DNA from 3 places in the Pantoea phyllosphaerae genome. Region 1 is predicted to be linked to each of the others. Evidence: predicted binding sites of a transcription regulator. Region 1 holds the regulator's gene; each other region holds the start of a gene.
The links. Region 1 encodes sigma-54, which starts transcription at its own class of promoters, with help from an activator protein. Its sites were predicted from a motif close to GTTGGCACANNTTTCGCTNT; they were not measured.
Positions count from the first base shown of each region.

Region 2: a site for sigma-54 is predicted at 1,047-1,066, ahead of glnK (P-II family nitrogen regulator). Genes of this name have one in related genera too.
Region 3: a site for sigma-54 is predicted at 788-807, ahead of glnA (glutamate--ammonia ligase). Genes of this name have one in related genera too.

Region 1 covers NZ_JBPFDE010000004.1:167,660-169,933, reverse strand. Annotated here, with positions in the region: gene lptB (LPS export ABC transporter ATP-binding protein) at 1-345, shown strand, start outside; gene rpoN (RNA polymerase factor sigma-54) at 393-1,826, shown strand; gene hpf (ribosome hibernation promoting factor) at 1,848-2,135, shown strand.
Region 2 covers NZ_JBPFDE010000003.1:186,022-188,295, forward strand. Annotated here, with positions in the region: gene amtB (ammonium transporter AmtB) at 1-622, opposite strand, end outside; gene glnK (P-II family nitrogen regulator) at 656-994, opposite strand; gene ACR6A7_RS06340 (SmdB family multidrug efflux ABC transporter permease/ATP-binding protein) at 1,252-2,274, opposite strand, start outside.
Region 3 covers NZ_JBPFDE010000015.1:89,925-92,198, forward strand. Annotated here, with positions in the region: gene typA (ribosome-dependent GTPase TypA) at 1-518, opposite strand, end outside; gene glnA (glutamate--ammonia ligase) at 954-2,274, shown strand, end outside.

The sequences.
Region 1 (2,274 bases):
GCCCATCTGCGCGACAGCATGGGTCAGGCGCTGTCGGGCGGCGAGCGCCGCCGCGTCGAGATTGCGCGCGCGCTGGCCGCTAATCCTAAATTTATCCTGCTGGATGAGCCCTTCGCCGGCGTCGATCCCATCTCGGTTATCGATATAAAAAAAATCATTGAGCATCTGCGCGACAGCGGGCTTGGCGTGCTGATTACCGACCATAACGTACGTGAAACCCTGGCGGTTTGCGAACGCGCCTATATCGTCAGCCAGGGGCGTCTTATCGCTCACGGCACGCCGAATGAAATTCTTGAAGATGAGCAGGTTAAACGGGTTTATTTGGGCGAAGAGTTCAGACTCTGATAAGGTGTCGTTAATACGATGTTTGCTTAGGAAATCCCGTCCTGAATATGAAGCAAGGTTTGCAACTCAGGTTCAGCCAACAGCTGGCGATGACTCCGCAGCTGCAGCAGGCCATTCGGCTGCTGCAGCTCTCTACGCTTGAGCTGCAACAAGAGCTGCAGCTGGCGCTGGAGAGTAATCCGCTGCTGGAACAGGCTGAAATGCATGAAGAGATCGACAGCCGCGACTATCAGGAAGATGAGGTGCTGGACACGCGCGAGGCGCTTGAACAGAAAGAGCTGCCGGACGATTTGCCGCTCGACGCCACCTGGGACGAAATGTATACCGCAGGCACCCCTTCCGGCACCGGTACTGACTATCAGGATGATGAGCTGCCGGTCTATCAGGGCGAAACGACTCAGTCGCTGCAGGATTACCTGATGTGGCAGGTAGATTTAACGCCCTTTACCGATACCGATCGCGCTATCGCCACCTCGATCGTCGACGCCATCGACGATACTGGTTATCTTACCGTTTCGCTTGAGGAGATCCTCGACAGCATGGGCGATGAAGAGCTGGCGCTGGATGAGGTCGAGGCGGTGCTGAAGCGTATTCAGCGCTTCGATCCGGTGGGGGTTGGCGCGCGCGATCTGCGCGACTGCCTGCTGGTGCAGCTTTCCCAGTTCGCGCCGACCACGCCGATGCTGGCCGAGGCGCGCCTGATCGTCAGCAATCATCTCGACCTGCTGGCCAACCACGATTTCCGCAGCCTGATGCGCGTCACCCGCTTCAAAGAAGTTGTGCTGAAAGAGGCGATGCTGCTGATTCAGTCGCTGGATCCGCGTCCTGGCCAGTCGGTGCAGACCGGCGAGCCGGAATATGTCATTCCCGATGTGCTGGTGCGTAAGGTCGGCAAGCGCTGGACGGTGGATCTCAACGCCGATAGCGTGCCGCGTCTCAGGATCAATCAGCATTACGCCGCTATGGGCGGCGCGGCGCGGAACGACAGCGACAGTCAGTTTATCCGCACTAATCTGCAGGAAGCGCGCTGGCTGATCAAAAGTCTGGAAAGCCGCAACGATACGCTGCTGAAAGTCACGCGCTGCATCGTTGAGCAGCAGCAGGCCTTTTTCGAACAGGGCGAAGAGTTTATGCGTCCTATGGTGCTGGCGGATATCGCCCAGGCCGTGGATATGCATGAGTCCACCATCTCTCGCGTGACCACGCAGAAATACCTGCACAGCCCGCGCGGCATCTTTGAACTTAAATATTTTTTCTCCAGCCATGTGAATACCGAAGGCGGCGGCGAAGCCTCTTCTACGGCGATCCGCGCGCTGGTGAAAAAATTAATCTCGGCGGAGAATCCCGCTAAACCCTTGAGCGACAGCAAGCTCACCACCATGTTATCTGAACAGGGCATTATGGTGGCGCGCCGGACCGTCGCTAAATATCGCGAGTCTTTATCTATCCCGCCCTCCAACCAGCGTAAACAGCTGGTTTGACCGAAATGAGAAGGAAGACCTATGCAGCTAAACCTCACTGGGCAAAACGTTGAAATCACTGAACCACTGCGTGAGTTCATCAATACGAAATTTGCCAAACTGGAACACTACTTCGATCGTATTAATCAGGTTTATATTGTTCTGAAAGTGGAAAAGGTCACTCAGGTTGCAGAGGCGACTTTGCACGTCAACGGCGGCGAGCTGCACGCCACGTCGGAAGCGGAAGATATGTATGCGGCGCTTGACGGACTGGTGGATAAACTCGCCCGTCAGCTCACCCGGCATAAAGACAAACTGAAAAAACACTAACCTTCACGCTTGCAGCGCGCCTGTCGCGCGCTCAGGGCGGTCAGGATGGGGCGGATTTACCGCCCCGTTTTGCCATCTGTGCAAGCGCCACGGGATACCGCGCGGCTGTTTAGCGCGGCAGGCCCGCGGCTCTGTGAAC
Region 2 (2,274 bases), on a different contig from region 1:
CGCGTTTGCCTACCAGATAGGCGCCCACCAGGCCCGCGATGGCGGCGTTGATATGCACCACGGTGCCGCCAGCGAAGTCCAGCGCGCCATCCTGTGCCAGAAAACCGCCCGCCCAGACCATATGCGCAATCGGCAGATAGGCCAGCGTCACCCACACACCGACAAAAATCAGCACCGCGGAGAAGCGAATACGCTCGGCGATAGCGCCAACGATCAGCCCCACGGTGATGCAGGCAAACGACGCCTGGAACGCTACGTGGATATACTGATAGAAGCTGCCCATAACCGCTTTCAGCTCGATGTTTTTCAGCATCGCCCACTGGAAGCTACCGAAGAAGGCGTTGCCTTCGCTGAAGGCCAGCGAATAGCCGTACACAATCCACAGCACGCAGACCAGTGCAAACGTCACCGCCACCTGCGTCAGCATCGAGAGCACGTTTTTGCCGCGAATCAGACCGCCGTAAAACAGCGCAATCCCTGGAATTGTCATAAACAGCACCAGCGCGGTGCAAATCATCATAAAGGCGTTGTCGGCTTTATCCGCTACGGCAGGCGCAGCCATCGCCAGCGACGGTAACAGCGACAGGCTGATGAGGCCCAATAAGGTGAGTGCTTTATTCATTTTTTTCCATCCCATCAGATAACGTAGCCGAAATTAAAGCGCTGCTTCGTCGGTTTCACCGGTACGAATACGGATAACGCGCTGCAGCTCGGCAACAAAAATTTTGCCGTCACCGATCTTGCCGGTATAGGCCGCTTTGCTGATCACATCCACCACTTCGTCGAGCTGATCGTCGGCGATGGCAACGTCAATCTTGACCTTGGGCAGAAAGTTCACGCTGTACTCGGCGCCGCGATAGAGCTCTGCATGGCCTTTCTGGCGGCCGAACCCTTTAACTTCAGAGACGGTCAGCCCCTGAATGCCGATAGAGGAGAGAGCTTCGCGCACATCCTCCAGTTTGAACGGTTTGATGACCACGGTAACCAGCTTCATTGCATCCCCTCCGGGTAATAGACAAGTGAGTCGCCTCAGACACGCAGAGACAGAAGCAAAGGCTGTGCCAGGAATGAAGGAGCGAATGCGACGCGGCGTAAAGGCAGGCCGGGCCGGTTTGAAATGGCAAAAGAAGAGAGCGAGAGAAGAAAAGGGAAACCAGAGGCTAAATAATCTGCACTTCTTTGGTGCTTCTGGCCTCAAAGAAGTGCAAAGGGTAAGAACATTCTGATAAATGCGCGCAAAAAAGGTGCAATTTACTCCACGGTGGCGACGGCCTTGCCCGACGCGAGTTCATCGCCCGCCTGCTGCAGCTGATACATCTGCCAGTAGCGTCCCTGTCGCGCCAGCAGCGCGGCGTGATCGCCCTGCTCTACCACCTGACCACGATGCAGCACCAGAATCGTGTCCGCCTCGGTAATGGTCGACAGACGATGAGCGATCACCACCAGCGTGGTGTGCTGGCGTAGCCTGCTCAGCGTCTGCTGAATCGCCTGCTCGGTGCCAGAGTCGATATTGGCGGTCGCCTCGTCGAGGATAAGGATCTGCGGCATCGCCACCAGCACGCGCGCCAGCGCCAGCAGCTGCTTCTGCCCGACCGAGAGGGTATTGCCCTGCTCGCCCAGGCGCGTATGAATGCCGTCCGGCAATGCGCGCGCCAGCGAGGCGAGCTGCACCTGCTCCAGCGCCTGCCAGACCGCCTCTTCGCTGATATCGCGGCCGAGGCGCACGTTAGCCAGCAGGCTGTCCGCCAGCACCACAGGATCCTGCTGCACCATGGCGATACCGCGCCGCAGCGTCTGATGGCTGAGCTGGCCAACAGGACGATCGTCCAGCCAGATTTCGCCGCGCGTCGCCGGGTAGTAGCCCATCAGCAGATTCGCGAGGGTGCTTTTACCGCTGCCGGTATGGCCGACCAGCGCCACGAAGCTGCGCGGCGGCACCTCAAGGTTGATGTCGCTCAGCACCTCGCGATCGGCGCGATAGGCGAAACTTAGCTGACGCAGCGAGATGCGTCCTGACGCCAGCGGGCGATCGTCGCTGCCGTAGCGCTGCTGCGCGGCATCCATCAGCTCGAAGATTCGCTCGCCCGACACCACCGCCTGCTGCAGCATCGACTGCTGCGTCGTGAGTTCGATCAGCGGTTCGTTCAGGCGGCCAAGGTAGGTAATGAACGCATAGAGCACGCCGACCTCAAATATGCCCGGCGAAGAGAAGCTGAACAGCATCAGCAGGCCGCAAAGGATCATCGCTGAAAACAGGCTGAGCAGCGGGCGCAG
Region 3 (2,274 bases), on a different contig from region 1:
CCGGCGATGCCCTGCAGCGCAGATGCGTAAATGATCGGGAAATCAAGCTGCTCGTCGGTAGCGTCCAGATTGACGAACAGGTCGAATACCTGGTCAACAACCCAGTCAGGACGCGCGCCCGGACGGTCAATCTTGTTGATAACGACGATCGGCTTCAAACCATGGGCAAAGGCTTTTTTGGTCACGAAGCGAGTTTGCGGCATAGGGCCATCCATCGCATCGACAACCAGCAGCACCGAATCAACCATAGACATGACGCGCTCTACCTCACCGCCAAAGTCGGCGTGTCCTGGGGTATCAACGATGTTGATACGGTAGTCATTCCATTTGATAGCGGTGTTTTTAGCGAGGATGGTAATTCCACGCTCTTTCTCCAAATCGTTGGAGTCCATCACGCGCTCAGTCGCTTCGGTACGCGCGTCAAAGGTACCGGACTGTTGCAGCAGCTTATCAACCAGGGTGGTCTTACCATGGTCGACGTGCGCGATGATGGCGATGTTACGCAAATTTTCGATCACAACTTTGCCTCAGGCATTAGAAATAGCGCGCTATTGTACACGGATTAAGCGGGATACTGAACACGATCACACTTTTCACCTGAAGTTTATTGCACTGACGGAAATTTGCGCTGGATGCGGTGCACTTAATGCACTAAGTTGGAGGTTTGCACCATTTTAGTGCCACTAAAAGGCGGGCAAGCACAACTTTGGTGCAAATTTGCCACGCTGGTGCAGCGCGCTGGCAACAAAAGGGTGCGCACAGGCAGGGTTTAGCCGCAAAAAAGAAAGTTGGCACAGAATTCGCTTTATCTCTTATAAGCGAAAACAGCAGTTGCACAACGGTTGCAGAGCTTGCCGAGATCGGTTGGTTGGGGATGGCGGTCGGACACTTCAGGTTTCAGACGACGCAGCCACTCACCACGATGACAATGACCATTTCCAGGAGAGTTGAGTATGTCCGCTGAACACGTTCTCTCGATGATGAACGAGCACGAAGTTAAGTTTGTTGACCTGCGTTTTACCGATACCAAAGGTAAAGAACAGCACGTTACTATCCCTGCTCACCAGGTTAACGCTGACTTCTTCGAAGAAGGCAAAATGTTTGATGGCTCCTCTATCGGCGGCTGGAAAGGCATTAACGAATCAGACATGGTGCTGATGCCGGACGCGACCACCGCCGTTCTGGATCCGTTCTTCGAAGACCCGACGCTGATCATCCGTTGTGACATCCTCGAGCCAGGCACCATGCAGGGCTACGATCGCGACCCGCGCTCTATCGCTAAACGCGCTGAAGAGTATCTGCGCTCATCAGGCATCGCCGACACCGTGCTGTTTGGACCGGAGCCGGAATTCTTCCTGTTCGACGACATTCGCTTCGGCTCTTCAACTTCCGGCTCGCACGTCGCTATCGACGATATCGAAGCGGCCTGGAACACCGGCAAAGAGTACGAAGGCGGCAACAAAGGCCACCGTCCGGGCCTGAAAGGCGGCTATTTCCCGGTTCCGCCGGTTGACTCCGCGCAGGATATCCGCTCCGCCATGTGTCTCACCATGGAGCAGATGGGCCTGGTGGTTGAAGCACATCACCATGAAGTGGCAACGGCTGGTCAGAACGAAGTGGCGACCCGCTTCAACACCATGACCAAGAAAGCGGACGAAATTCAGATTTATAAATATGTGGTGCACAACGTTGCGCACGCCTACGGCAAAACCGCGACCTTTATGCCGAAGCCAATGTTTGGCGACAACGGTTCAGGTATGCACTGCCATATGTCGCTCTCTAAAGGCGGCGTGAACCTGTTCGCTGGCGATAAGTACGGCGGCCTGTCTGAAACCGCGCTGTTCTACATCGGCGGTATCATCAAGCACGCGAAAGCGATCAATGCTCTGGCGAACCCGACCACTAACTCCTACAAGCGTCTGGTGCCTGGCTACGAAGCGCCGGTTATGCTGGCTTACTCTGCCCGTAACCGCTCCGCCTCTATCCGTATTCCGGTTGTCGCCAGCCCGAAAGCCCGCCGTATCGAAGCGCGCTTCCCGGATCCGGCCGCTAACCCGTACCTGGCGTTCACCGCGCTGCTGATGGCTGGCCTGGACGGCGTGATCAATAAGATCCACCCGGGCGATGCAATGGACAAGAACCTGTACGATCTGCCGCCGGAAGAAGAAGCGGAGATTCCAAAAGTAGCGGGTTCGCTGGAAGAAGCGCTGAACGCACTGAACGAAGATCGCGAGTTCCTGACCCGCGGCGGCGTGTTCACCGACGACGCCATCG